DNA from 2 places in the Buttiauxella ferragutiae genome. Region 1 is predicted to be linked to the other one. Evidence: predicted binding sites of a transcription regulator. Region 1 holds the regulator's gene; the other holds the start of a gene.

Evidence for each region. The regulator ArgR, encoded in region 1, controls arginine synthesis, uptake and breakdown. The targets are predictions, from matches to a motif close to ANTGAATAAAAATACANT.
Region 2: argA (amino-acid N-acetyltransferase) is a predicted target of ArgR. The motif match lies at 2,569-2,586, and genes of this name have one in related genera.

What each region holds. Positions count from the first base shown of each region.
Region 1 is NZ_CP093332.1:469,904-485,272, reverse strand. Features, by position in the region: gene zapE (cell division protein ZapE) at 1-960, opposite strand, end outside; gene zapG (Z-ring associated protein ZapG) at 1,141-1,542, shown strand; gene degQ (serine endoprotease DegQ) at 1,726-3,096, shown strand; gene degS (outer membrane-stress sensor serine endopeptidase DegS) at 3,183-4,250, shown strand; gene mdh (malate dehydrogenase) at 4,315-5,253, opposite strand; gene argR (transcriptional regulator ArgR) at 5,687-6,157, shown strand; gene yhcN (peroxide/acid stress response protein YhcN) at 6,541-6,804, shown strand; gene yhcN (peroxide/acid stress response protein YhcN) at 6,920-7,186, shown strand; gene MNO13_RS02220 (barstar family protein) at 7,255-7,527, opposite strand; gene MNO13_RS02215 (NAD-dependent succinate-semialdehyde dehydrogenase) at 7,569-9,023, opposite strand; gene aaeB (p-hydroxybenzoic acid efflux pump subunit AaeB) at 9,097-11,058, opposite strand; gene aaeA (p-hydroxybenzoic acid efflux pump subunit AaeA) at 11,071-12,003, opposite strand; gene aaeX (p-hydroxybenzoic acid efflux pump operon protein AaeX) at 12,011-12,214, opposite strand; gene aaeR (HTH-type transcriptional activator AaeR) at 12,374-13,321, shown strand; gene tldD (metalloprotease TldD) at 13,339-14,784, opposite strand; gene yhdP (AsmA2 domain-containing protein YhdP) at 14,869-15,369, opposite strand, start outside.
Region 2 is NZ_CP093332.1:957,287-972,655, reverse strand. Features, by position in the region: gene mltA (murein transglycosylase A) at 1-444, opposite strand, end outside; tRNA gene MNO13_RS04385 (tRNA-Met) at 653-729, shown strand; tRNA gene MNO13_RS04380 (tRNA-Met) at 792-868, shown strand; tRNA gene MNO13_RS04375 (tRNA-Met) at 931-1,007, shown strand; gene amiC (N-acetylmuramoyl-L-alanine amidase AmiC) at 1,128-2,384, opposite strand; gene argA (amino-acid N-acetyltransferase) at 2,619-3,950, shown strand; gene recD (exodeoxyribonuclease V subunit alpha) at 4,106-5,941, opposite strand; gene recB (exodeoxyribonuclease V subunit beta) at 5,938-9,498, opposite strand; gene ptrA (pitrilysin) at 9,666-12,551, opposite strand; gene recC (exodeoxyribonuclease V subunit gamma) at 12,762-15,369, opposite strand, start outside.

The DNA of each region.
Region 1 (15,369 bases):
ATCAACCAGCGCAATGAATCGCCGCGCTTCGTTTTCGTTTCGAATCCCCATCACCGGCACGTTAAATAGCATCACGGTATGAAAAAGACGCGACAGCGCAATGTAATCGAGTTGGCTGCGGGCATCGACGCACAAGGTATTAAAATCTACCGCCAGTGTTTGATTGGCAATTCCGAGGGTCGCTAAAGGACGATGGTTTATTTCCAGCACCGGCTCTCCTTCGCGTATCGCGCCAGCCAGTGCAGTGTAGAGTTTATCCATCTGCTGCGCGGTTTGGTCATTCAGCGGAGAAAGCCACAGGTGAGCCTGGGTCAGCGTTCTCAGGCGGTAATCAATGCCAGCATCCACGTTCATCACTTCGCAATGGCGTTTTATTGCCTCAATCGCAGGCAGAAAACGCGCACGCTGCAAGCCATTACGATACAGATCATCAGGGGGAATATTTGAAGTCGCCACAAGGGTAATCCCCCTGGCAAACAAGGCCTGCATCAGTGAACCAAGCAACATTGCATCGGTGATATCTGAAACAAAAAACTCATCAAAACAGAGAATATCTGTCTCAGACTTAAACTTATCGGCTATCAATTCCAGAGGATCGGTTTGCCCTTGAAGCTCACCCAACTCTTCGTGAACCCGCAACATGAAGCGATGGAAGTGCAGCCGAAGCTTACGCTCGCCAGGTAGACTCTGAAAAAACATGTCCATTAGCCATGTTTTCCCGCGCCCTACGCCGCCCCACATATACAGCCCGCGAACCGGCTCCTGAGCCACTGAAGCACTACGTTTACCAAACAGTTTGCCAAGGAAGCTACTGCTTGCAGGGAGCGTCGGTGTTTGGCTGCTTAACGCCTGCCAGATTGCATCCAGCCGGGTTACGGCTTCATGCTGAACATCATCGGGTTGATAGCTGCCCTCAGTCAGAGCTTGTTGGTAGCGCGATGCGGGAGAGAGATTTTGCATGGTATTATGGTATTTCCTTAAAAATCGGATTGCCGTTTACTTAGTACTCAAAAAAGGACGGTTGTCGAAAAAAAGGCCGTTCTACCCTAAGCGATGCTGCGTCAGGATTCCACTTCTCTTAGGTTAACGGTTATAGTGGCTACATTACCCTACGGAAACACAAGACAACGGGAGAAGTTCATGACCTGGGAATATGCGCTAATTGGGTTAGTTGTTGGCATCATCGTTGGTGCAGTTGCTATGCGTTTTGGCAACCGCAAGCTGCGTCAGCAGCAGGCCATGCAGTACGAAATCGAGAAAAACAAAGCAGAACTTGAAGAGTATCGTGAAGAGTTAGTCAGTCATTTTGCCCGTAGCGCAGAGTTGCTGGATAACATGGCTCATGATTATCGCCAGCTTTATCAACATATGGCGAAAAGCTCCAGCAGCCTGTTGCCTGAAATGTCAGCCGAAGCGAACCCGTTCCGTAACCGCCTCGCTGAGTCAGAAGCCAGTAATGATCAAGCTCCGGTGCAGATGCCGCGTGACTATTCTGAAGGTGCGTCCGGTTTGCTGCGTACCGAGCGCGCAAAACGCGATTAATCACAAATGTAAAATTTATCCTTGGGGTGCAGCTTTCGCACCCCAATCTCTCCTCAGCGCAGCTATCATTTACTAGTATCTATTCACTCTATAACAACATTGTTACCCGGCTGATATTTCAATAATATCGGCGTGTTATCGGGTTATCCTTTTCCAGGTTCAGGTCACGAGAGCAAGCCATCAATGAAGAAACAAACACTGTTGTTGAGTGCCTTAGCGTTAAGTGTCGGACTGACGTTCGGTGTTGCATCGCAAGTGAATGCGTCGTTGCCTGCGCAGATTCCGGGTCAGCCAGCGTTGCCGAGTCTTGCGCCGATGCTGGAAAAAGTATTACCCGCAGTGGTTAGTGTTCAGGTTGAAGGAACGGCCGCTGCCCCGACTCAGAAAGTCCCTGAAGAATTTAAAAAGTTTTTTGGCGAGGATATGCCCCCTTCTGAAGCTCAACCATTTGAAGGGCTGGGTTCCGGCGTCATCATAAATGCTGAGAAAGGCTATGTGCTGACCAATAACCACGTCATTAATCACGCCGAAAAAATCAGCGTGCAGCTGAATGATGGACGTGAGTTTGATGCCAAATTGATTGGCGGCGATGATCAAAGTGATATTGCGCTGATTCAAATCCAGAAGGCGACCGGCCTGACGCAAATCGCGGTAGCGGACTCAGACAAACTGCGAGTGGGTGATTTTGCAGTTGCCGTGGGTAACCCATTCGGTCTGGGGCAAACAGCAACTTCCGGGATTGTTTCAGCACTGGGGCGCAGCGGCCTAAACCTCGAAGGACTGGAAAACTTTATCCAGACAGACGCCTCAATCAACCGAGGTAACTCCGGCGGTGCACTGCTGAATCTGAATGGCGAGCTCATTGGTATTAACACGGCAATCCTTGCACCAAGTGGCGGTAGCGTCGGTATCGGCTTTGCTATTCCGAGTAATATGGCGCAAACCCTGGCGAAACAATTGATGGAGTTTGGCGAAATTAAGCGCGGCATGTTGGGCATTAAAGGCACAGAAATGAGTGCTGATATTGCCAAAGCATTTAATCTGACCACCCAGCGCGGCGCGTTCGTCAGCGAAGTATTACCTCAATCGGGTTCAGATAAAGCAGGCGTAAAAGCCGGTGATGTAATTACCAGTCTGAATGGCAAAAATATCAGTAGTTTTGCCGAGCTACGTGCCAAAATCGCCACAACGGAGCCTGGAACGGTGGTGAAACTTGGCTTGCTGCGTGACGGAAAACCACTGGAAGTGAGCGTGACACTTGATAAAAGTACCGCATCCTCTGCCAACGCGGAACTGGTCATGCCTGCGTTGCAAGGTGCAACGTTGAGCGACGGTCAGTTAAAAGATGGCACTAAAGGCATCAAACTGGATAGCGTTGAAAAAGGCACACCAGCTGCGCAAGCCGGCTTGCACAAAGATGATTTTATCATTGGCGTTAATCGCGAGAAGGTCACAAGCATTGCCGAGATGCGTAAGGTGCTGGAAAGCAAACCAGACGTAATTGCGCTGCATATTGCACGCGGTGAAGAGAGTCTCTATCTGTTAGTGCGCTAATCTGCTCAGTAATCGGACATCGCGGTACGATGTCCGATTAACTCATGCTATTCTGCTTCCGGTTTATCATTGACTAACTCAAATACATGTTTCTGAAGATATTACGCTCGGTGGTGATTGGCCTGATTGTGGCGGGATTGTTGTTGGTAACGATGCCAACGCTTCGCCAGAAAATCATTCCCTTAGCGCCCTCGAACTTTGACAGTGCCGACGAAACACCGCTGAGCTACAACTCAGCGGTGCGTCGTGCTGCGCCTGCTGTGGTCAACGTTTACAACCGCAGTGTCGGCAGCAATGCCAGTAACCAGTTACAAATTCGCACTCTCGGCTCTGGTGTCATCATGGATGAGCGCGGCTACATCATTACCAACAAACACGTCATTAATGATGCCGAGCAAATTATCGTTGCTCTGCAAGATGGTCGCGTTTTTGAAGCGTTACTTGTGGGTTCTGATAGCCTGACCGATTTGGCCGTGCTGAAAATTAATGCCACCAGCCTCCCGGTGATTCCAATCAACAATAAGCGCGTACCGCATATTGGTGATGTCGTCATGGCGATTGGTAACCCGTATAACCTCGGGCAGACCATTACACAGGGGATCATCAGTGCTACCGGTCGTATCGGCCTGAGCCCGTCCGGCCGCCAGTCGTTCCTGCAAACTGACGCTTCAATCAACCACGGTAACTCAGGCGGCGCATTGGTTAACTCGCTGGGCGAACTGATGGGTATCAACACCCTGTCGTTTGATAAAAGTAACGATGGTGAAACCCCTGAAGGTATTGGCTTCGCCATACCAACACAGCTCTCCACCAAAATCATGGATAAGCTGATTCGCGATGGCCGCGTGATTCGTGGCTACATTGGGATTGGCGGGCGCGAGATAACGCCATTACATGGCCCCGCAACCGGCATTGATCAGATTCAGGGAATTATCGTTAACGAAGTGACACCTGACGGCCCGGCGGCTAAAGCAGGCCTGCTGGTTAACGACGTGATTATCTCTGTGAACCACAAACCCGCAATTTCGGCTTTGGGCACCATGGATCAGGTGGCGGAGATTCGTCCAGGCTCTGTCATTCCAGTTGAAGTGATGCGTGAAGATAAGAAGCTGACGCTACAAGTCACGATTCAGGAATACCCCGCGACAAACTAATAAGTCGCAGGCGAAAAAAAACCGGAATCTACATTCCGGTTTTTTTATCTCTAAAGCTCAGGGTTTATTTGTTAACAAACTCTTCGCCAAGGGTAATATCTTTCTTCAGAGTATCCAGCATCCCTTCCAACGCCTGGTGCTCGAAAGCGCTCAGTTTGCCGTAAGATTTATGCTCTGCGATACCGTTTTTACCCAGCAGCAATGGCTGAGAGAAGAAACGAGCGTGTTCGCCATTCCCTTCAACGTACGCACATTCAACCACATTGCTTTCGCCTTGCAGCGCGCGAACCATTGACAGACCAAAGCGCGCAGCTGCCTGGCCCATTGACAGGGTTGCAGATCCGCCACCCGCTTTAGCTTCTACAACTTCGGTCCCAGCATTCTGGATACGCTTAGTCAGGTCAGCAACTTCTTGCTCGGTGAAGCTAACACCAGGAATCTGCGACAGTAGTGGCAGAATGGTCACACCGGAGTGGCCGCCAATGACAGGAACTTCGATATCAGTCGGCTGTTTGCCTTTCAGTTCCGCAACAAAGGTGTTGGAGCGGATGATGTCCAGCGTAGTCACGCCAAACAGTTTGTTTTTGTCGTAGACACCTGCTTTTTTCAGCACTTCCGCAGCAATCGCAACGGTGGTATTCACTGGGTTTGTGATAATACCGATACAGGCTTTCGGGCAAGTTTTAGCAATCTGTTGAACCAGATTTTTCACGATTCCCGCGTTGACGTTAAACAGGTCTGAACGATCCATACCTGGTTTACGTGCCACACCCGCAGAGATCAGCACGACATCTGCACCAACCAGTGCAGGTGTTGCGTCTTCACCGCAGAAACCTTTGATTTTCACATCAGTAGGGATATGACTCAGATCGACTGCAACACCAGGGGTTACCGGTGCAATATCATACAGGGAGAGTTCTGAACCTGAAGGCAGTTGGGTCTTGAGTAGAAGGGCAAGCGCCTGGCCAATACCGCCTGCTGCGCCGAGGACTGCAACTTTCATCCTAAACTCCTTATTATGGTTAGCAAATAGGTGCCGTAACTCCATGCGGTGGCGACCATAATCCAGGGAAGGGGTAATTACAATCTTCCCGCTTTAGGATTGCGAGGTTGAGCATTCCTGAAACGTTACTGCTGCATTTACTCGCCGGGTGGAAACGACGCCTTAGCGCCCGGTCACAACCTGATGTTGTCACATCAACGGCGGTTACATTACCCCTCCATCCGCAGCAAAACAACATCATTTTGATAACATTTAGTTTACTTGGCATCTTATTTTAGAGTCGTGACGAAGGCATGTTTCTCGATAACAAAATTTGATAATATCCGCCTCTTTCATAACATTATTTCAGGCCTTCACCCAGCCAATAATTTGCATAACAATTCATTTAAATGCATAATAATGTTATCTTCGTTGACCTGAACATGGGTGATATATGCGTATTTCCTCAAAACAAGAAGAATTAGTCAAAGCGTTCAAAGCATTATTAAAAGAAGAGAAATTCAGTTCTCAAGGTGAAATCGTTCATGCTTTGCAAAATGATGGTTTCGAAAACATCAACCAATCCAAAGTCTCTCGTATGCTGACCAAGTTTGGTGCGGTGCGTACCCGCAACGCCAAAATGGAAATGGTGTACTGCTTACCAGCCGAGCTTGGCGTGCCAACAACGTCCAGCCCGCTGAAAAACCTGGTACTGGATATTGATTACAACGATGCCGTTGTTGTTATCCACACAAGCCCAGGGGCGGCACAGTTAATTGCACGTTTGCTGGATTCGTTAGGTAAAGCTGAAGGTATTTTGGGCACTATTGCTGGTGATGACACCATCTTTACCACCCCGGCAAGGGACTTCACTGTAAAAGAATTGTATGAAGCAATTTTGGTGTTGTTCGAACAAGAGCTGTAAGCATTACTTCCGTATTCCCGCTGTCAGTACGGCGGGAATAACACCTTCATAACAATCCCCTGGCTGTCATCGTTTATACGTAAATCCCCTTATTTAGGCTTTCCCCAAATCTAAACATCTCTCTCATCAGCCGGTTATGTGATGAATCGCACAAAAAGCCAATTCATGGCATCTCATTGTTTTTACTTATATTTAACAAAAAATCAGCAATAAAAGACTCATTTTAATAACTTTACGTAATATAAAAAGCCTCTATTATTGTAAAGTTTCATAGAGAATAATTAGCGTGGTATTAATTTTGTAGGTTATTAGTGTATACTTGACTTTGTGATGAGGGTCACGAAATGAAGGCCCCAATAAAAGAATACGACGAGGCGAAAATTATGAACATGAAATCAACTTTAGTTACCGCAAGCCTGCTCTCGATGCTGTCATTCGGCGCTTTTGCAGCGACATCTATTAATACCGAACAGGCACAAAACCGCCAGGCGATGGGTTCAGTGTCTGTCAGCCAGGTCGGTAGTGCTCCGATGGACATGCACCAGTTGCTGAATAAGAAAGCTGAAGAGCAAGGCGCTTCTTCTTACCGCATCATTGAAGCCCGTACTGGCGACCAATGGCATGCAACAGCAGAGCTATACAAGTAACAGCCCGGTAGCAATAAGCAAAAGCAATACAACGATAATCCAGACAACGGCCCCAAGAACAATAAAGCAGTTTAGCCCTTCCGGTCGTTGAGAAAACCATTCAGGAGTAAAGATTATGAAAACCAAATTAACTATCGCAGCACTGAGCCTTTTCTCTGTTATCTCTTTCGGCGCTAACGCAGCCGCACATCAGGTAAACAGCGAACAAGCACAAAACATGCAATCTATGGGTAGCATTTCTGTCAGCCAGGTTGGCAGTGCACCAATGGATATGCGTCAGGAATTATCACAGAAAGCGACTAAAGAAGGTGCATCGGCATATCGTATTACCGAAGCACGTAGTGGCGATGCATGGCATGCCACCGCTGAACTGTATAAATAAACCCTCGTCGTCAAAACTGACGGCTTTGCCCCCGCTCGCGGGGGCTTTTTTATGCCCTAAAATCGTGATTAACCACGCACGTTGAAACGCAATTGCCCTTCCAGTTCCTCTTCTGCTTCGTCGAAAAGCAAAATCAACGCCCCGTAGCGCCGTCTTTGCATCTCCGGCAGGTGAACAAATTCTATTTCCACCGGGAGAGGTAAGATGCCTCCAACGACGACATCCCATAAACTATCGAGATCGTGAACCTGTTTTTTCTCAAGTTGAAATACCTGGATAAAGTGACGATAGAATCCCGGCTGATCTTCTATCTGACTAAAATCAAAGGTGTATTTTTTCATTACTTGCCACCTTAACCAGAGCGCTCTTATCTATTGAGCTTCTACAGCCCGCCAATATGCAAGGTTTTGACTTCCAGAAACTCATCCAGGCCCAGTACCGAGCCTTCTCGCCCTAGTCCAGACTCTTTCACTCCGCCAAACGGCCCCAACTCAGTCGACACCGCACATTCGTTAATACCAATCATCCCACTTTCAAGTGCTTGCGAAACGCGGAATACACGCGATAGATTTTGAGTATAGAAGTATGCCGCCAAACCAAATGGCGTATTATTCGCCCGCTCAATAACTTCCCCTTCCGTTTTAAAACGGAAGCAAGCAGCGAGTGGCCCGAAGGTTTCTTCATGTGCCAGTTTCATTTCATCGCTGGCATCGACAATCACCGTGGGCTGCCAGAAGTTGCCCCCCAACGCATGGCTCTTACCTCCCACCAGCACTTTGCCACCTTGCGCGATAGCATCTTCGATATGCTCACGCACTTTATCGACTGCGGATCTTTCAATTAATGGCCCGACAACTACGCCCTCTTCCAGGCCGTTACCGACTTTCAGTGCCTTAACCGCATCGGCCAGTTTATTCACGAACTGGTCATAAACACCGTCCTGAATAAAGAAACGATTCACGCTAACGCAGACCTGGCCTGCATTACGGAATTTGTTAGCAATGGCCCCTTTCACTGCGTCGTCGATATCCGCGTCATCAAAGACGATATAAGGCGCATTACCGCCTAATTCCATCGACACTTTCTTCATGGTTTCCGCGGCGTTGCGCACTAATGTTTTGCCAACTGCCGTAGAACCGGTAAACGAAATTTTACGAACCGCGTGGCTCGCCATTATCGCGTCGCTAATTTCTTGCGTGTTCCCTGCGACGGCATTTAATACCCCATCAGGTACCCCGGCTTTTTTTGCCAGCGCCAGTAAGGCAAAGGCTGATAGTGGTGTGTTGTTAGCTGGTTTAATCACGCCAGTACAACCCGCAGCAAGCGCCGGGCCGAGTTTGCGTGTCAGCATCGCCATGGGGAAATTCCACGGAGTAATTGCCGCGACAACACCAATTGGCTCGCGGGTTGCCAGAATGCGTGATCCAGGTTTGGCTGGAGGGATAATTTCACCATTTGCCCGTTTGGCCTGCTCAGCGAACCACTGGATAAAACTTGCGGCGTACTCAACCTCACCTTCCGCCTCTTTCAGCGGCTTGCCTTGTTCGGTGGTCATTAAGCGCCCGAGCCAGGCTTTGTTCTCAATAATTAACTGGAACCAACGGTAGAGGATGGTTGAACGTTCTTTGGCGGTTTTTGCACGCCATGCAGGAAAAGCTTTAGCGGCTGCGGAAATCGCATCTTCAGCTTCCTTTTTGCCTGCTTTTGCGACTTTAGCGACAACTTCACCGGTGGCAGGATTGAGAACGTCGAAGGTTTCGTTCAGCTTGTGCCATTCACCATTGACCAGATAACCCGTGTTAAATAATTCACTATCCTGGAGTGCCTGATTTGTCATAATTTTCTCCCGTTATGAATTGCGCATCCAATAAGTATAGATACAAAAAAGCCGACGCAGGCGTCGGCTCGGGTTAGGCATTTATCAGGGCATGCTGGTATTTATGCAACACATGCGCCAGCCGTTTCACCGGTTCGGTGACTTGTAGCGGCGCCTCCCAAACACGCAATTTCTCCTGGTAAATATCCAGCTCCTCCAATAATTGTTTGAAGTAGCGCTGTTTTTTATCATCACTTGATGCCGAAGTAAGCTTATCAGCCGTGTTTCGCAACTGGCGATGGAATGCTGAGAGATCATCATTCACCGGGATCGGTGCATCACGTAATCGCTGGTGCGCGATAATCAATGTCAGCGCCAGGCGGTAACGATCGATATCACCCGGGAACATATTGAGCAGTAAGAAAAGCTGCTGATAGAGTGCTGGCAGATGGTTTTCTTTACGGCGCGCTTTGTTGGTGGTCAGCGCAGAAACTGCCGCAGAAACAAATTGATTAAGCAGCGTGCGGCCCGTTCGCTCTTTTGAATTATCGCGGATAAGCAAGATAACCATCATAGCCAGGAAACAACCCACTATTTGCCCCAATGCACTGTCCAAAAACGAGCTGAAATGAAACGTCATTGGGTTATCTAAAACGATAATATTGATGGTACTTGCCAATGCCCCCATCGACCCTAAGCGGCGCTTTTGTACTTCAATGCCCATAAAGAAACCCAGCAATGCAAGGCTGATGCACAGCAGCAACATACTTTGCTGAGTCGACGGAATCACCACTAAAAAATAGAACGCACCGAGCGGCAAAGCGGCAATGGTACCGTACAGAAAATCAATCGCCACCATGCGCGGATTGGGTAAACGCATCGCCAGCGACGTCACAACGGCAATCATAACCATCGCACCACTGCCCGATGTCCAGCCTGTCCATAACCAAAATAAGCAGCCAAGAATGCAGGAAATCGTGGTACGCCAGAAGTTTATCATCGCGTGATGCCCTTCTGCAGACTGCACTTTGATGACCACTTCCTGGGTCAAAACCTCTTCTTCCACCGCGCTAATACGGGTGTTGCTGATAACGCCACGTTTTAGCAACAGATAGCGGCTGAACGCGCCTACCCAACTGCTTATTGTGGCGGGTGTATTTTTATCGCCGGTGTATGAAATGGCTCTGCGGATAACTTTCACCTGCTTATGAACATCAGCAGCGGTTTCTACAGGTAACTCAAACAACATACGGAATTCCTGAGTCATATATTCCGGACGCGTGTTTTGAATCAGAAATGTTTCGCAAGCCTGGGTGATAAGCGTTAGCGAGAGCGAGTTGATCGCTTTCAGGCGGCGATTAGCACGATTCCAGCGTGAGGATTCAATATTGAGATTCCCGCGCATCCCTTCCAGAGCGGTAGTGCGGCGCACCAGGCCACTCCAGGCCTTATCAACTTCCTCTTTGTCACCATGAGCAATACACAACTGCATCAGGCGATAGTGGTCCACCAGCAGGTTATCCACCTCACGATCAATTTCTTGCTTAATGGAACGCGGGGAAAAAATTAAATCGGCAAGAATCGCGCAAACAATACCAATCACAATCTCACTACACCGCTCGACCGCAAATTGTGGGGTGACAAGCGGGTTGGCTTGAATGGTGATAACAATGATTAACGCCGTGTAGCCAGAAAGCCCCCAGGCGTAGGAATTTTCAACTTTAACCAGCGAGGAAATCCAGGTACAAAAACCAGCCCAAATACAGCATACCAACAGCATCACAACAGGTGCACGAATCATTGAAGTGATGATTAACAGCGCGGCAATACAGCCAATAAAAGTACCGATGATACGCAGCATTCCGCGATAACGAATCGCCCCTGAATAGGGTTCACCGCCAGCCGCAAACGCCGGGCCAGCCGCTACAATCGCCGCAGTTAGCACCGCCCAGCGCGGAGTTTCCAGTTGAAAATGGAAACCAACAAACACCGCCAACACGATGGCAAAAGCCAACTTGAAGGCAAAGCGTAAATGTAAGTGCGAGATGAAATACATGTCAGCCTATGCTTAGCCGAACTCACGCAAACGATGCATGAATTTAATGAATACCGAATCGTGGTTGATATCTCTGTCTTTATCGCCAGTCACGACAACCGTGGCCGTGGTTCCCGCCGGGAAAAGGTTAGCTTGCTGATCATCAAGACGAATTCTCACGGGCACACGCTGCGCCAGACGCACCCATTCCAGGTTGGAATCAACCGTCGCCATCCCTTTTGCATCTTTGGTGCTGCTGGCGTTAGTCACCCCGGCAGAAATGCTATCAACCGTGCCGCGTAATACGCGATTACTGCCCAGTGGCGTGATTTGTACCCGGAAACCTGGGCGAATACCGTCAAGCTTGGTCTCTTCCATGTAGGCCAGAATGTAGAAACTACCCTGTTTTACCAACGCTACCGCCGTGGAACCACGGGTAATAAACTCGCCAGAGTAGACATTCAGGTTGGTTATCCAACCATCAGCAGGCGCGCGGATAATCGTGCGTTGCAAATCCAATGCAGCCAAATCACGGGTTGCTTCGGATTTTGCTAATTGATGCAGAACGGTTTGTAGCACGTTGTTAGATTGGTCAATTTCTTCCCGTGACATCGCCTGGGTGCCCAGTGAATTACGACGCCCAGCTTCACGGCGTTTCTCCCCGGCCAAAACCTGGTAATAAGCGACATCGGCCTGGGCTTGCTCCAGGGCTTTCTGATAACGTGGCTGATCGATGGTGAAGAGAATCTGATCTTTCTTTACCAGTTGGTTGTCATGGACTTTAACGTCAGTGATTAAACCCGATACGTCCGGAGCAATCGCGACAACATCTGCGGTGAAGCGGGCATCACGCGTCCACGGGGATTCGGTATAAAACACCCAGGCACGGAAGATAGCGATGAAAGCCAGCAGCACCAAAATCAGTGTGATGGCCGTGCGGGTCATTTTTCTTGTAAGTGCTTTCACATCAACCTCAAACAAACAGGCGCGAGATTAGATAAAACAGGCAGCAATAAAGCGCTGTATTAAATAATGCCGGGTGCCAGACAAAATCATAAATTCCCGTCGGAGTCAGCAGACGGCGAACCAACCAGAACAGCGCCAGCGAAAGAATTAGCTCGAAGAATATCGGCGGAAAAGAAAGACCGAATATCACGATAACGGGAAATAGACTCATGTTAACCTTGCAGAAAATTCGGAAGACACCAACCCAGGAGCTGCCAGAAATGCTGCGCTAACGACTGATACGGGTGGTGTTAGTAATAATATATTAACGTAATTGTTAGCGGGTTATCTATAATGTGTGATCTAAATCACTTTTAAGCCAGAGTGAACAATGGAAAGACTTAAACGCATGTCGGTGTTTGCCAAAGTGGTCGAGCTTGGCTCTTTTACCGCAACGGCCAGGCAGCTGGAAATGAGCGTATCGTCCATCAGCCAAACCGTTTCCAAACTTGAAGATGAGTTACAGGTAAAGCTGTTAAACCGCAGCACGCGTAGCATCGGGCTGACTGAGGCCGGTAAAATCTACTACCTCGGCTGCCGCAAGATGCTGCACGAAGCGCAAGAGGTGCATGAGCAACTCTACGCTTTTAACAACACGCCAATTGGTACGCTGCGTATCGGCAGTTCTTCAACTATGGCACAAAATGTCCTCGCGTCCATGACCGCCGAGATGCTCAAAGAGTACCCCGAGTTAACGGTTAATCTGGTGACAGGCATTCCCGCGCCCGACCTGATCGCTGATGGTCTGGACGTAGTGATTCGTGTAGGTGCTTTACAGGATTCCAGTCTGTTCTCGACACGGCTCGGATCGATGCCGATGGTGATTTGCGCCGCCAAAAGTTATCTCCAGCAAAATGGCACGCCGGAAAAGCCGGCCGATCTTGCCAGTCACTCGTGGCTGGAATACAGCATTCGTCCGCATAATGAATTCGAGTTGATAGCACCTGAAGGGCTGACGACGCGGATGATCCCGCAAGGGCGCTTCGTGACCAATGATCCTATGACATTAAGTCGCTGGCTAAAAGTGGGGGCTGGTATCGCTTATGTCCCGTTGATGTGGGTGATCGATGAGATCAATGACGGAACGCTTGAGATCTTACTGCCGAGTTATCAATCCGACCCGCGTCCGGTATACGCGTTGTATACGGAAAAAGATAAGTTGCCGTTGAAAGTACAGGTCTGCATTAACTACCTGACTGAATATTTCGTGAAGGTTTCGCACCTCTATCAAGGGGTACGAGATAAGAAAGGACGTGCGATAGAAAACAGCCGGGAGTAAACCCGGCTGTCATTGTTTTACGCTGTGCCGCCAACCGTCAGGTTATCGACTTTGAGCGTTGGCTGGCCGACACCGACAGGCAGGCTCTGCCCCTCTTTGCCGCAGACACCGACACCGTTATCCAGCGCCAGATCGTTACCGACCATAGAAATCTGCTGCATAGTTTCAATACCGGAACCAATCAGCGTTGCGCCTTTCACTGGTTTGGTCACTTTGCCATTTTCGATGAGATACGCTTCAGAAGTTGAGAACACAAACTTGCCGGAGGTGATATCCACTTGCCCGCCGCCAAAGTTCGGAGCGTAGATCCCGTATTCAACCGATTCGATAATCTCTTGTGGAGTCGATTTGCCCGCCAGCATGTAGGTATTGGTCATGCGTGGCATCGGTAGATGCGCGTAAGATTCACGACGACCATTACCGGTTGGCGCAACGCCCATCAGACGAGCATTGAGTTTGTCCTGCATGTAGCCTTTCAGCACACCGTTTTCGATCAATACGTTGTATTGGCCAGGCACACCTTCATCGTCAATTGCAACAGAGCCACGGCGGTTCGCCATGGTGCCGTCATCGACAACAGTACACAATTCTGAAGCAACCAATTGGCCTATCTGGCCACTGAACACGGAAGTGCCACGACGGTTAAAATCACCTTCAAGACCGTGCCCCACCGCTTCATGCAGCAAAACACCTGGCCAGCCCGCGCCAAGCACTACCGGGAACATGCCTGCTGGTGCTGCCACCGCAGAAAGGGTCACTAAAGCCATACGCACTGCTTCTTTCGCCCAGGCATCTGCACGAACTTCACCATCAACGGTTTCGAGGAAATATTCATAACCGAAACGACCGCCGCCGCCACTTGAGCCGCGCTCGCGTTTGCCGTTATCTTCAACCTGAACGCTGACAGACAAGCGCACTAGCGGGCGAACGTCAGCCGCCAGAGTCCCGTCAGTTGCCGCGACCAGAATCAATTCATAAACGCCCGTCAGGCTGGCAGTCACTTCCTGGACGCGGGCGTCTGCCGCACGGGCAACGCTATCAACGCGTTTCAGGATGTCGAGTTTCTCTTCACGCGTCATGCTTTGCAGAGGGTCGGCACTGGTATAGAGCGCGCTATGCTGCACGGCACCTAATGTTTGAACCCGGCCATTCCCTTTTTCCTGCACGATGCTTCGTGCGGCATGAGCACTTTGTTCCAGTGCCAACAAGCTGACCTGGTCGGCATAGGCAAAACCGGTTTTCTCGCCGCTCACGGCGCGCACGCCAACACCCTGATCGATGTTGTAAGAACCATCTTTAATGATGCGATCTTCCAGCACCCAGGATTCGTGATAACTGGACTGGAAATAGAGATCTCCGTAGTCGAGTCGGCGCTCGGACAATTGTCCCAAAATGGAAAACAGATCTTGATGGGTTAAGCCATTCGCAGACAGCAACTGCTCACTTACCAGGTTCAGACTCATCGTTTCGCTACTCTTTTTACAAACAAGTTGGGTGCCCTAAAGGCATATCTATTGAGCTTGCGGCAATTAACCGCGCACGTCAAATCACTTAGCCTCTTTCAGCCTTGGCTGGCGGAGCACTTCATTGATTTGCGGTTTATCGACCGATCCTGTGATGTGGTAGCGCAGTACAGATATTTTGCTCCATAGCGGCCCTAACACTTTGCTGGCGGCGAATACCGCGGCACCGATGATTGGGTTCACCACGAATGCCGTTGCCACGCCGACGGTGGCAGAAATTTCTGGTGCAATAACAGCTTCAACATCAAGTCGACGCTGAACTAAATCGACCGAGCCTTTCATGCCAATATCGGCTTCCAGTCCGTCCACCAGCGTATCATCGCTGTTCAGAACCCCGTCTTTAATCCAGGCGGTACTACGGATGGAATCAAAGTAGAAACCTTCACCAAAGGTGTCGCTGAAGTCGAAACGCAGTTTACGCATCAACGCATCGACACTGACTAAACGCAGCAATTGTCCGGCGTGGCCTGTACCCAGATCAGCAATTTGCCCTTTGCCTAATTTGATATGAAGAATACCGTTTAA
Region 2 (15,369 bases), 490 kb from region 1:
TCCGCGTTTTGGTGGCATGCGGTAAATCGGATACTGGAACTCACCCTGACGGGTGTAACGCGCCTGCACGACTGGTGTGTAATAGCCGGTGAATTGCACGTTGCCGTAGTTGTCAGCACCTTCCATCTGCCAGGCGTCAATCCCGTACTGGCTCAACTTACTGGTATCGCCACCGGCCTGCAGCCACTGCTGAACCGCGCCGTAAACATCGCTCTTGCTATTATAGAGGCGAGGAGAGGCAGAACGAATCTGGTTAACTTGCTCAGCAAAGTCGCCACCGTTAATGGGCGCCCCTACCGCATCCGGGCGATTGACCAGGGAAAATGGCTGGGTGAACTTCCCGTCCTTATATTGCTGACCTTTATCTGTCGGTTTCGAGGAACAGCCAGCCAGAATGGCAACCATTACCCCAGTTACAATGTACTTCGTCCAACGTCCTATCATTACTTCCTCGCCCTGTTTATGCCGCATTACGCCACGGGAAGATAGCAAACACACCGCAAGATTTAAACGAGTTGCGCCTCGCACAGCCCAGATGTGTTCGTTATTTGTACTTAAATTAAATTATTATCAGTTAGATGAGACAAATCGGGTATTTTTTAAAAAAAGGGTTGCATCAAAAGCCGAGCAGAGTATAGTGCGCTTCCACGGACGCGGGGTGGAGCAGCCTGGTAGCTCGTCGGGCTCATAACCCGAAGGTCGTCAGTTCAAATCTGGCCCCCGCAACCAATTAAAAAGTCGCTGAGTTTAGCGCGGTGGTGAAAATCATTAGCAGTAAATAGTTATACGGACGCGGGGTGGAGCAGCCTGGTAGCTCGTCGGGCTCATAACCCGAAGGTCGTCAGTTCAAATCTGGCCCCCGCAACCAACTAAGACGCTGAAGTTTAGCGCAATGATGAAAATCATTTGGGTACTAAAGAAGTTTACGGACGCGGGGTGGAGCAGCCTGGTAGCTCGTCGGGCTCATAACCCGAAGGTCGTCAGTTCAAATCTGGCCCCCGCAACCAACATTTAAACACCTTAACGGGTGTTTTTTTGTATCTGAAATCCGGGTTATTTGATGTCCACCCTACGAAATGCAGTTGTAGGTCGGATAAGCGCAAGCGTCATCCGACAATAAATTGGCTCTAGCCACGCCGTGCTAATCGCGAACTATCCGCAAAGTACGCCCTAATCCCTGCCAGAATTGACTCCGCAACTTCCTGCTGGAAAGTTGCAGTACGCAGTTTGCGCTCTTCCTCAACGTTACTCAGAAATGCGGTTTCCACCAGAATCGATGGAATATCCGGTGCTTTCAGCACGGCAAAGCCAGCCTGATCAACACTGTTTTTATGCAGCTTGTTCACTCGACCCAATCGGGTTAGAACTTCTTTGCCGAATTTAAGGCTATCGTTGATGGTCAACGACTGCACCATATCGAACATCGTGTGGTCGAGATACCTGTCACCACTCTTACTCACCCCACCGATCAAGTCGGCAGCGTTCTGTGTTTGAGCAAGGAATTTTGCCGCAGTACTGGTGGCACCTTTGGTTGAAAGTGCAAAGACCGAGGAGCCGCGTGCCGCGCCTGAAGTAAACGCATCCGCATGAATAGAAACAAATAAATCAGCACGTTGCTTCTGCGCTTTCGCCACCCTGACTTTTAACGGGATAAACACATCCTCGTTACGCGTCATATAGGCTTTCATGTTCGCTTCTTTATCAATAAGCGCTTTCAGGCGACGAGCGATTTGCAGCACAATGTCTTTTTCGCGCGTCTTATTTGGCCCGATGGCACCGGGATCTTCCCCGCCGTGCCCAGGATCGAGCATGATCACAATTGGCCTGTCGCGCCCGGCTTTACCCGGCTTCGGCCCTTGTTCAGGTGACGGTGGCGCATCTTTGTCCAGTTTGCCGTTGTTGTAATCTTCCAGCAGGGCTAACAGCGGATCTTGCTCGCTGTTCATATTGGCCGGATAGAGATCCATCACCAGGCGTTCTTTAAATTCTGCTACCGGTGCCAGGGCGAAAAGATGCGGCGTGACGTTCTGCTTGAGCTCAAAAACCATGCGCACAGTTTGCGGATCAAACTGCCCGACACGCGCTGATTTGATAAAAGGATCGTCGCCACGAATTTGGCCGCCAATACCTTTCAATACTGAATTTAAATTCACACCTTCAATGTCCACCACCACCCGATCGGGGTTGCTCAGTGCGAACTGCTTATACTTAAGCTCTTTGTTCGATTCCAGTGTGACACGAGTGTAAGACGATGCCGGCCAGACACGCACCGCCACGACCAGGCTCGAGGCTGCAAAGCCAACCTGGCTGACACTCAGTAGCCACATAGCGCCTGCGCCCTGCAATAAGCGGCGACGACTAATTAAAGAACGGGAATCAGACATAGCTCTCCTGAGCGGTGTTTTTCCGTGAACCAAATAACGACATTTATTTTTTGAGCCGAAAACTTTAGCGAAACATCCCCATACTGTCACTCATAAAAGGGTAAACATTCGCAATCAAGCCCCTGACAAGCCAGATGCAGAAATTTCTGCTTTGCGGTAAATCCTGCTTGCACCTGAAGCAATAAAAGAATAAAAATACAGAAATTACGAATAATCATGCAGCGAGGGCTTGCCGTGGTGAAGGAACGTAGAACCGAACTGGTACAGGGATTCCGCCATTCTGTTCCCTATATAAATGCCCATCGGGGAAAAACGTTTGTCATTATGCTTGGCGGCGAAGCCATTGAACACGAGAACTTTTCCAGTATCGTCAATGATATTGGGCTGTTACACAGCCTGGGAATTCGTCTGGTGGTGGTGTATGGCGCGCGCCCGCAAATAGATGCCAATCTGGCTTCGCATAATCATGAACCTATCTATCACAAACATACGCGTGTCACTGATGCAAAAACCCTTGAGCTGGTAAAACAGGCAGCAGGATTATTGCAACTGGATATCACAGCACGTTTGTCCATGAGCCTTGGCAACACACCGTTGCAAGGGGCGCATATCAACGTCGTCAGCGGCAACTTTATTATCGCGCAACCGTTGGGCGTGGATGATGGCGTGGATTATTGCCACAGTGGCCGTGTTCGTCGTATCGACGAAGAAGCCATCCACCGTCAGCTTGATAACGGCGCAATCGTACTAATGGGCCCGGTCGCGGTTTCCGTCACGGGCGAAAGCTTCAACCTCACTTCAGAAGAGATTGCCACGCAACTTGCAGTCAAACTGAAAGCCGAAAAAATGATTGGCTTCTGCTCTTCTCAGGGCGTTATCGATGACAACGGCAATATCGTTTCAGAACTGTTCCCTAACGATGCACAAAAACGCATTGAAGAGCTTGAAGTAGCCGGGGACTATCACTCTGGCACCGTGCGTTTTCTGCGTGGTGCAGTGAAAGCCTGTCGCAGCGGCGTGCGTCGCAGTCATTTAATCAGCTATCAAGAAGATGGTGCGCTGTTGCAGGAACTGTTCTCCCGCGATGGTATTGGTACGCAGATTGTGATGGAGAGTGCGGAGCAAATTCGTCGTGCCACCATCAACGATATCGGCGGTATTCTGGAGCTGATTCGTCCGCTGGAACAGCAAGGGATTCTGGTGCGCCGCTCGCGTGAGCAGCTGGAAATGGAGATCGACAAGTTCACCATTATTCAGCGCGACAACCTGACCATCGCTTGTGCTGCACTCTATCCGTTCCAGGAAGAGGGCATTGGTGAAATGGCCTGCGTTGCAGTTCATCCTGATTATCGCAGTTCATCACGCGGTGAAGTTTTGTTGCAGCGTATTGCTACGCAAGCCCGTCAAATGGGGCTGAGCAAACTGTTCGTGCTGACAACCCGGAGCATTCACTGGTTCCAGGAACGGGGCTTTATGCCGGTTGATGTTGAACTGCTGCCAGAAAGCAAAAAAGAGATGTACAACTACCAGCGCCGCTCGAAAGTGTTGATGGCTGATTTAGCTTAGGTTGATGACAAACCTTATTCTTTCGCAAAGCGAACATATATCACCAAATAAAAAACAAGGAAAATCAATTTATTGATTTTCGGCTAATAACCACAAAGAAGGAAAAACCACGTTTTTTCCTTCTTTGTCAGCACCCTAAGCTAGCCCTGAAAAGGCTAGCTAAAACTGTCCATCAATCCACTACGACGTTCCGTCTTCGTTACAATCGCTTTTTCTAACACCCGATCATCGGCGTACAAAGACAATTGATTGCGAGCACGAGTGATTGCGGTGTAGACCAGCTCACGCGTCACCACTGCGGTGTATTGATTTGGCAAAACCAGTGCGGCGTGCTCGAATTCCGACCCTTGAGATTTATGCACCGTCATGGCGAATGCGGTTTCATGGCCAGGCAGACGGCTCGGCTGCACAGATTTGATGTTGCCATCCGGCATCGGGAACCAGACGCGCAGCCCCTCCCCCATGTCCAGAGCAATACCAATATCGCCGTTGAATAACCCCAACGAACTGTCGTTACGGGAAATCATAATTGGCCTGCCGTTATACCAGCGCGATACCGTCGGGTTTGGCCGCTCAATCAATCGTTTTTGAATCAGTGCCAGTTCGATACGGTTATTCAGGCCACTAACGCCAAACGGCCCCTCCCGCAACGCACACAGCAACTGATAACGGCCAAAGGCGTCAAGAATCACCGCGGGATCTGCATGGCTACGCATCAACTCAAGATAGGGCCGATAACCTTCCACCGTGTCGGCAATCATCCGCGCATAATCTTCAGTCTCACGGAGCGGCTGTTTCGAAATATCACCAAAACCTTTTGAGAAGACCTCTCTGGCCTGCTTCACATCGCTGGCGTTAACGGCAAACGCCAGTTGCCCAATGCCGGACTTGCTATCAAAGCGGTAGCTTTTTTGCAGCAAACAAAGCCCATCACGCAATACGCTCGCCTGGCTGCCCTCACCCGCAGGCAGTGAATAGCCCGTCAGGTGGCTTAACTCAGTGGCTCTCTCCGGTGAATATCCGTGCGTGACGAAGTGGCATATATCTCCAAGCACCGCACCCGCTTCTACTGAAGCCAGTTGGTCACGGTCGCCGAGGAAAATCACGCGCGCATGGGCAGGCATTGCGTTGATCAATTTCGCCATCATCGGCAAGTCGACCATCGAAGCTTCATCAACCACCAGCACATCAAGATGCAGAGGATTCCCGGCATGGTAACGCAAGCGTTGGCTGTTGGGTTGCGCTCCCAGTAAGCGGTGCAACGTACATGCGTCGTTCGGTAATACCGCTTTCTGCGCGTCATCCAGTGGCAAGCGGCGCAAGGCCGAACCCAGCGATTCCGTCAGCCGCGCCGCAGCTTTCCCGGTGGGTGCCGCAAGTTGGATACGCAAAGGTTTGTCATCCGAAAGCTGCACCAGGGCGGCGAGCAATTTGGCAACTGTAGTGGTTTTGCCGGTTCCCGGCCCACCAGAAATCACAGAAATGCGCCGCGTCAGGGCGACAGCTGCCGCCACCTTTTGCCAGTCGATATCAGCCATCGGTTCAAACAGTTGATTCAGAACGTGGATGACCTGTGTTCCGTCGAGAGTAATAGCACGATTTTCCTCACCAAAAAATCGTGCTACCGACAGTTCGTTTTGCCACATCCGATTGAGGTACAGCCGCTCACCAATCAGCTTCAGCGGCGTAGCACCTTCATGCTCACTCACTGCTTCAGAAGCAAGCAGCGCCTCGCGCCAGCCGGACTTTAGTGCAGCCAGGGAAAACAGTTGCTCTGCAAAATCGGGTTGTCGCCCGGCAAAACAGAACTCGGGCGTTAAACGAGAAAGAGGAATGCAGACATGACCTTCACCGGCATCATGGCTGACTAACGCGGCGGCCAGCATCACGGCGGGTTGCTCGTCACCGGCAATTATCATGGCAAACTGCGCATCGAGTGCGCGCAACAGCTTTTGCTCGACAGCCTGCTGTAACAGCTCAGACATTTTCATGGCGTCACCTCGTCCGTTTGTGCCGCGACATCCGTTTTCATTGCAAAGAGTGCGTCCATTTTCACAATCAATTGTTCATCAGGGCGCGTGGCAAAAATCCCCTGCGACGAGCCGTGGCTTTCAACACCGCGCAAGAAAAGATAAATGACTCCCCCGAAATGAGTCTGGTAGTCATAATCAGCAATGCGGTGGCGCAAATAACGGTGCAGCGCCAGGGTATACAACTGATATTGCAGATCATAGCGATGAGATTGCATTGCCGAAGCCATAGCTTCCTGAGTGTAAGCACTGCTGTCTTCGCCTAACCAGTTCGATTTATAATCCAGCAGGTAATAGCGCCCTTGCCAGCGGAACACCAGGTCGATAAACCCTTTCAGCATGCCACGCACTTGCCTGAAGTTTAACGGTGGGCAACCTGACGATAACGGATCATATTCACGCACCAGGGTATCCAGTTGCGTAGCCTGTAAATCACTCTCAATCGGCAGATAAAATTCCAGTTCGACCTGTTTCTCTCGTGGCGCTAATTGGTTGAGAGACACGCCCGTTTCATTCAACGGAGCCTGTAAAATTGTGCTTAACCAGTCGGTTAACACCGGCTGCCACTTCTCGCTAAAACCTTGTTCGTCTAACTGCTTAGCCATCCACGGTTCATCAAGTGGCTGAGTAAAATCAATGCCTTCGAATAAGCTATGCAGGAATGTGCCAGGTCCGGCCCCGCGAGGGAAGGTGTGTGGAGTGAGTAATGACTCACTTTGTACCGGCGCAGCCCCTGCAGCATCGACATCCAGGCGTGGCAATAAATCCTGTGCCAGGCTACTGCCATGCTGTTGCAAACCGGAATAACTGGTCACACGCCAGTTATCCGCCACCTGTCTTTTCATCATTCGGGCGCTAAGTTGCGGAAGTTCAGCACTCACGGGTTGCCATGGCGTGAAATCCTCAGACCCTGGTTCTTCAATGCTAATCGACTCGCTCGCCAGTTCCTGCAAACAAGCCTGAAGACCCGCAGCATCTTTCGCTTCACCTTTTTGCAGAAGATAACCTAATGCCCCAAGATGCAGGTCACTGGCTCCTTTTTTGGCGCGATTCCCTTTAAACAACGGGGCAACACCGAGACTGCAATGCCAGATAGAGCGAGTCATAGCCACATACAACAGACGTAAATCTTCTGCCAGGCGCTCTTCTTCAGCGAGACTCAGGCTTTCAGCATCGTCGCTTAAATCCAGCAACGGCGCGAATGTAGAACGGTCGTGATACAAACCGCTGTTCTGCGCACGATAGTTGGCGATAAACGGTAACCAGACCAGCGGGTATTCCAGCCCTTTCGATTTGTGAATGGTGACGACTTGTACCAAATGGCGGTCGCTTTCAAGACGTAATTGCTGGCTGAAGGCGTTGCTATCAGGTTCGGCAACTTGCTGCGCCAACCAACGGACCAGAGCATGTTCGCTGTCAGTCTGTGAGGCTTCTTCTTGTAGCAATTCGCTGATATGCAGAATATCGGTCAGACGGCGCTCGCCACCTGGCGTTGCCAGTAAGTTTTCGGCAATTTGGCGGCGGGCGATGAGCGCACGTAACATGGGCATGACGCCCCGACGCAACCAAATATGTCGATACTCTGAAAACTCCTCGACCAGTTGATCCCAGGCGTTTTCATCTTCGTTAAGCGCTTCAATCATTCGGGCATCAAGGCCAAACATGCTGGTCGCAACTGCACTGCGCAGTGCGGTTTCCATTTCTGGAGCCAGCACCGCCTGCAAAATCCACAAAATTTCACGCGCTTCCGGTGTTGCGAATACCGAGTCGCGGTTTGAAAGATAGACGGACGGAATGTTCAGGCTCGCCAGGGCTTCGCGCACAATAGACGCCTCGCCACGGCTTCGAACCAGAATAGTAATATCCGATGACCGTACCGGTCGAGATTCTTCCCCCTTCCACAGCAACGCTTCGCCGCGCTGCCCGGCGCTTAACCAATCCCGTATCTGCTGCGCGCACTGCATCGCCATGGTTTGTTGGTAATCACTCACTCCGCAGCCATCGCCCGATTGCGCCCAGAACGACATCGCCGCCTGATTTTTACCTTTGAGGGTAAAACGCAGACCGCTATTTTTGGCTGCGGCTTTCACCGCTAAGAAAGGAATTTGCTGGAATAAGAAGGGATTATCCAATTGCTGAAACAGGGTATTCACACTGCTTATCATCCCTGGAGATGAGCGCCAGTTGGTGTCGAGCGTGTAGTGGGCACTTACCTCATGACGCGCTTTCATATAGGTAAAAATGTCCGCGCCACGGAATGCATATATCGCCTGTTTTGGGTCGCCAATAAGCAATAGCGCGGTGTCCGGCTGATTGATATACAAACGCCTGAAGATGCGATATTGCTGCGGGTCAGTATCCTGGAATTCATCAATCATCGCCGCCGGGAAGCGCCCGCGAATAGCAGCAGCTAGCGCATCGCCACCGGGTTTATGCAATGCCTCATCAAGGCGAGTCAGCATATCGTCGAATCCCAGCTCCCCTCGACGGCGTTTTTCCTGCTGAACCGTATAACGGATTTCCGCCATCGCGCGGGCAATGACTAAATCACGCAGCGTCAGCGGTTCGCCTAATAACGAGTTAATTGCTCTGAAAACCGGATGCTGTGGCGGCTGACCTTCTTTTGTTTTCTCATCCAACATCGATTGAGAGAATCGTTCGAGTTGCTCGGGCAATTTATAGGTCGTGGTTTCTGTTTGCGCCCAGGTGCCAACAATATTCAACCAGTTAGGTAAGTTTTTACTGCTGTAGCTACGGCGATCAATTTTCGCTTCACTGAGAATCTGCACGATGTCGTCAGCACTTGCACGCCATTGTGCTTTTACATCCTCAATCGCAGTGATGATCTTTTGGTGACGCGCCAGCAGCGTTTCATCATCGGCAGGCGGTTGCTTCAGTACCGGCTGCTCACCTTGCAACCAGCTATTTATATCCCGGAGCAACTCTTCAGGCCCCGCCCATTCCTCAGCCATCACCTGCGCTACCGGCTTTGGCAGTGGATAACAATGGCGACGCCAGAAATCAGCACATGCATGGCGGCGCAACAGCGATTCATCTTCAATAAGCTGTTGCTCGAACAACATGCCTGATTCAAAGGCATTCAGGCTGAGCATCCTTTGGCAAAAACCATGGATGGTAAAGATGGCGGCTTCGTCCATTTGCTGTTCAGCAAGACGCAAAATTTGCGCAGCCTGGTGAAGATCGGGGATCTCCGTCAGCAAGCTTTGGAACAGGGGATTTTCAGTGCGGTTGCGCACGCAGGCGATACGTAATTCATGAATATTGGCACGAATACGGCCACGGAGTTCTTCGGTCGCAGCCTGAGTAAACGTTACGACCAATAATTCTTCGACGGAGAGTGGACGAGGATGGGCATTTTGCCCACCCAGGCCAAGTAACAGGCGCAAATACAGCGCTGCAATGGTGAATGTTTTTCCGGTACCGGCAGAGGCTTCAATCAGCCTCTCCCCCGTCAAAGGTAAACTCAGGGGATTAAGAGGCTGCGTGGTTCCGGTCATTATTTACCCTTTGTCTTTCAAATTGCAGGTGTGTTGGCTGCTATACCCGTTAGCATTCGATCTGCTGGTAGGCGGCAAGGGAGCAAATCCCCGGGAGCTTACTTAAGTAAGCGACTGGGGTTTGTGAGTGCAGCCAACACCCTGCAGCTTGAAGGATGACGGGTATATCACTTAGATTCTACGAGCGGCAACGACTGTTGCAACCCGCTGACCTCCTTCCAGGTTTTCCATCCTTCCGGAGCGGCGTACTCTGCCTTGCCATTGTTGCTGCCAGAAATTTGCGACAAAATTGCCATTCCTTGCGGCTCAATCACGGCCTGGTGGAAGAAATCAGCCAGTTTCTGCGGAGTCAGCTTTTTAATTTCGGCGACTACTTTATCACGCGAATCAAAGTCCAGGTTTCCGCGATCGAAATCTTTGCTCAGTTGCGAAGCTTCCTGAGACAAGGTTTGCGGTGCCTGCATAATTTCACTGATCATGCCCTGCTGAATTTGCGCAAAATCCTCAGGACTCATGCTACGCAGCTTTTGCTCGGCTGTTGGGTAAAACGCCTTAAAACGTTGGTACAGATATGCAGGTTGTTTGTCGTTACTTTGCAGCAAGAAACCAACCCCCCATTGACGCCCAACCGACATCGGGAAGGCGAACACTGCGTAACCCAACTGCTCCTGAGTGCGTAACTGGTTGTAGAACCACGGCTGAATAATTTGCCCTAACATTGAGCTGTAAGCGGTACTTACGGTTTCATCATAACCTTTCGGCACGTAAATCGCCGCCAGCGCTGAATCCGTGCTGCTACCCGCCTTTTCGAACATCGCTAAATGTTGTTTATCCACCAGCACGTCCTTATTGCGGCACCATTCATTTCCTTTGGTGGCAAGCTGGCTTTGTACGTTATGCGCCAGCTCTTTTGCCTGCTCAGGAGACATGTTACCCAGCACTAAAAACTCAGGTTTCGCATTGGTTTTTAAGGCGTCACGGTAATCAAGCACATCTTTCAAGGTCAGCTCTGGCAACAGCGCACGGCGAACTTCACGTTGGAAATAAGGCACCTGCGACACCATTTGCACCGGCATAATAGCCTGATCGTAAGCTTTGCCTTTGTCTGCCGAATCCATCATTTGGGTATACCACGACTTCGCCTGATCCAGTTGTTCCTGGGTCGGTGTATAGGAGAAGTAACCCTTTAACAGCGCTTCAAAAAGCTGCGGTAAACGTTGGGTGTAGCCATTGGCATTCACCATCAAACCACTGTTAGCGTTGGTTGAGAAACCAATGCCCCCCACCGCAGCCTGGTTGCTTAACTGATCCAGGGCAATTCCCGCCAGATAGTCATTCAGGGCAAATAGCACCTGATTTTTCGCGCTGTCCATGGCCTGTGGATTACGCAGCACCATCGTCACATTAGCTTTAGGCTCGCTGGCAAAATAGTGGCTTGGCATATACAGCACGCGTAAACCAGGCTCTTTCACCAACAGCTCTGGGTGAGCGTAGGTTTTTTCTGGTTTAACCAACGTAAAATCGTCCGGTATGTACGGGTTCAACTGAGGCAATTCCAGCTTAATTGCCGCGGTTTTTTGCTGCCAGTCGCTGAATACTTGTGGGGTAATTTTATCGACCTGATAAGGCGCTTCAACAAAATAAGCGGTTTTGTTATGTGGCTCTTTCGGGCTGATATACCAGATGCGCGCATTCTGTGGCGTCATCATATCCAGCCGAGCCTTGATGGCTGCCGGGTCGTATTGATCGGCAATATTTACGGCATCCAGCGTATGTTCAACCGGAACGCGCAGCATGGTGTCAGCTAACCATTCCACGTAATCCATATCGCGGCTAATTGACGGATAACGGAAGTCGAGATCCAACACATGGGAAAGCTCATCGAAATAGCTTTTATCGACACCATTTTCACGCAATTGATTTAAATAGCTGAAAATAGCCGCCACAACTTCATCACGTTGGGCAAGACCTTTATCCGTCAATGACACGGAAATGGCGAACACGCCGCTATTGCCGTTAACTATAGGATCGGAGTCGGCACGAATACTGTCTGCAAGACCTTGCTTTTGCAGCCAATCAGAGAGGGTGTTGTTGCTACGGACGCCAATCAAATAGCCAATCAATTCATCGGTTTTGCTGCGGAATTTATCGCTATTGTTGTCGATTCGGAATTCAACTCGTACCACTTTGCGCGGCAATGCCGGCACGTAGTGAATCACTATGCCTTTTTGTGCGTCTGTCACGACGGGCACGTCAATGCTCGGCCGTTCGATATTTTTATTCGGCACCCGTCCATAGGTTTCCACAGCAATCTTTGCCAATTCAGGCAATGGCTTATTGCTGTAAATAACCGCTTTCATCAGGTTTGCGGAATAATATTTATCACGGAAAGCCACCAGCGCATCCAGCAACTTGCTGCCAGGTTTGTCGCGCAGAGTTTCCAGATTACCACCGGAAAAACGTGAGCCAGGGTGGGCAGGGTTAATGGTTTCGGCACTGACTTGCGCCATGCGCATACCGTCACGAGCACGGGCTAAAGTCAGCTCGGCATTGACCGCATTGCGTTCACGTTCAGCATATTCTGGGGCGAGGTTTGGCTCAGCGATAGCATCAGACAAACGATCGACCGCCCCTTCTAGCGCATCGTTTTCCACTTCAAGGTAAAACGCGGTGCGGTAAGTTGCGGTGCTGGCGTTATGGCTGCCACCATGCTTTTTGAGAAACTCTGACAGGCTATCCGGCTCGGGATACTTTTTAGAGCCCATCAGCGTCATATGTTCAAGATAGTGAGCCAGGCCAAGATGGTCGTCGGGATCTTCTAAGGATCCAACCGGAACCACTAACGCAGACAATGATTTAACGGCTTGCGGATCGGATACCAGCAGAACCGTCATACCGTTATCAAGACGTACAGCCTGATATTGACGAGTGTCTTTCTCACTTTTACGGATAGTTTCCTGGATGGGTTGCCAACCCGTGTCTGCCTGACTTAATGGTGCCCAAAGAGCGACTAACAAGAAAAGCGGTTTTAACCAGGTGCTACATCTAGGCATTCACGAACCTCATAATCACGAAACTTCCTATACCCGTCATACTTCACATGCTATGTATGCCTGTGATCTACAGTACAAAAGGTATAACTCACTCATCATTAACAATTTTCAAACAAATTTGTTATTTTAATTGATGCTTTTTTCGCCAATCCTGAGCAAGTTGCGCATCATAGATGAACCCACGAAATTGTGCAATTTTTATACTGGACTTTATGCTTTGTTAAAACGATACAGCGGCAGCAAGTAACGCTCAGCCTCGGTAATGATGGCTTCGTAGTAGTCAGGTTCCAGCGTTCGATACAAGCGTTGTAGCCACATATCGGCCCCTTCACCTTCGACTCTCTGATTCCCTTCCCAGGCGGCCAATAGCTTACTTTTGGCTTTCTGTTGCGTTTGCTCGTCCCATAAAATGGCATCATTCGCCGGTTCGTAACAGGCTTTTATCCACGCCCCCCCACTAATTGGGAGGAGGAGTAGCGGTTGCGTTAACCCTTTCCGATAACCATCAATAAGTTGCTGGAGATAGTTTTTTGCCTGCTCAACATCAAGTGAGGGGAACTTCCACTCGGTCGAATCCCGCCCGAACAAACGGCTTTCACCACTCCCTCCCATCGCACACCAAACCACATGCTCAATCCACAATTGCAAACCATGTGCTGGGTTGAGGATTGATGGCCGCCAGCGCAGCAGGCCGTCTTCCTGCACATCCGACAGCCAGCCTTCCAGGCTTGTTCCATCGATGAGCAGCGACACTTCCTGGCTGTTGCCATTTTGCCGCTCGGCTCTCACTTTTTGCGCCAGTTCTTCCATTTCTGTTAACTGGCTTTCCCATAAAATTTCGCCAAAAGCGCCATATGGCAAGAGGCCAGCAGCCCGGTAGCGGCGGAATAATTGCTGAGTGTCATCTTCCTGAACCAGCGTATTCAGTAATTCCTGGTTCATCTGGAAGCGTTCAAGGCTATCTAATGTGAAAGGTTCCGCATCAGGGAGGTCAGTTTCTTCAAGACGGAAATTGATACCCAAACGCATCTGGAAAAAGGCACGCACCGGATGTCGCCAGAAACGTTGTAGTTGATCCAGAGTGATGACGTCATGAACAACTTCTTGTAATGACTGAATAAACGGAACCTGTGCTTCCCCTTGCTCGCTGGCGGCAGGCAACCATTCCCTGGCATAGCTTTGTGCCGATAGACCAGGGATAAAATTCCCCGCCTCAAATGGGGTACGGTTATGCTGCTGAACCAGATGTTTTTTCACACGCTCACTGCTGTCATCGCAGGTTCGTTCAGTGTCTTGCGGCAAGCAATGGCTTTGGGCGATGTAATCCAGGAGTTCATCAACTAATACAGAAGGATAGCGCTGACTGTTGTCCTGAATAGAGCGCCCGATATAACTGATATAGAAGCGCAATTGTGCTGAGTTAAGTGCCTCGAGGAACAAGTACCGATCGTCATCCCTGCGGCTACGGTCGCCGCGCTGAGGCTTCTGACTCATTAAATCAAAGCCAAGTGGTGCCAACGCGCGTGGGTACACCCCGTCATTCATGCCAAGCAAGCACACCACTTTGAACGGGATAGAACGCATCGGCATCAAGGTGCAGAAGTTAATCGGCCCAGCCAGAAAACGTTGGCTAATACGCTCTTGATCTAGCCGCTGCGCCAGCTCCTCTCTTAATAAAATTAAGGAGATGCTTTCCTGATAATGCGACTCAAGACCATATTTGATGATGTCTTGCCACTGCTGTTCAATCAGCGCCAGAGCACCTTCTGTTTCGGTATCAGGCAGGAAGAAGCTCGCCAACATGTCACGGCAAACGGTCGTCCATTCTGCCAATGGACGCGCCACAGATAACTCGCGCCGCCAAATGTTCAGCTGCATTAACAGCTCAGCCAGTTGCCCTACGAGTTCAGCGATTAAGCCACTCGATTCATCATAAGGAAGGATCGACTGCCACTCACCCGCCTGGCTATCCATTGCATAACCCAGCAACATGCGCGTTAAACCAAAGCGCCAGGTATGTTGCCCGGTAGCCGGAAGATCTAATTCACGAACGTTGTCGTCATCAATACCCCAACGGATACCTGATTCATTCACCCACAGGCGTAAATAACGCAGCCCTTCTTCATTAATGGAGAAACGGGCAGCCAGTGCGGGAACTTCAAGCAGAGCAAGAACATCCTGTGCGGCAAAGCGGCTGTCAGGTAGTGAAAGTAAGGATATAAATGCTTGTAGCGCCGGGTGAGCTTGTCTTGCCCGCCGGTCAGAAATCGCAAATGGCAAACGACGTTCGCCTGTGGCATTACCGAATACGGCCTGGATAAACGGGCTGTAGCTGTCGATATCAGCCACCATCACGATGATATCGCGCGGTGTCAACGTTGGATCAGCATCCAGCATCTTCAACAATTGATCATGCAACACTTCTACTTCGCGTTGCGGGCTATGGCACTCGTGGAAGGTGACGGAATGGTCTTCTTGAGCAAGGACACGTTTCTTATGACTGTGTTCAAACTCTTCGACGGTAAGTCCTGTGACCGCATTGTTTTGTAACTCAAGCAAATCGAACTGCAAATTACGCAGCAGGTTATTAGGTTTGATATCGACAAAAACGTCTATTTCTTCGAAATGCTGCAGCTCGGCCAACAAGTATGTGTAGTCTCGCCCTAATTTCCCCCACGAGGCCAGTAATGGGTTGCCAATATCTTGCTCACCGTCGTCGTTGAACAGTGCAGAAGCCGTATTGCTGTCTTTAAAAAGTGGCAGCGTAATGTCTTCCTGAGTGTGTTTGCGACGGCGACGGCTGATAAGCCTGGCAAGA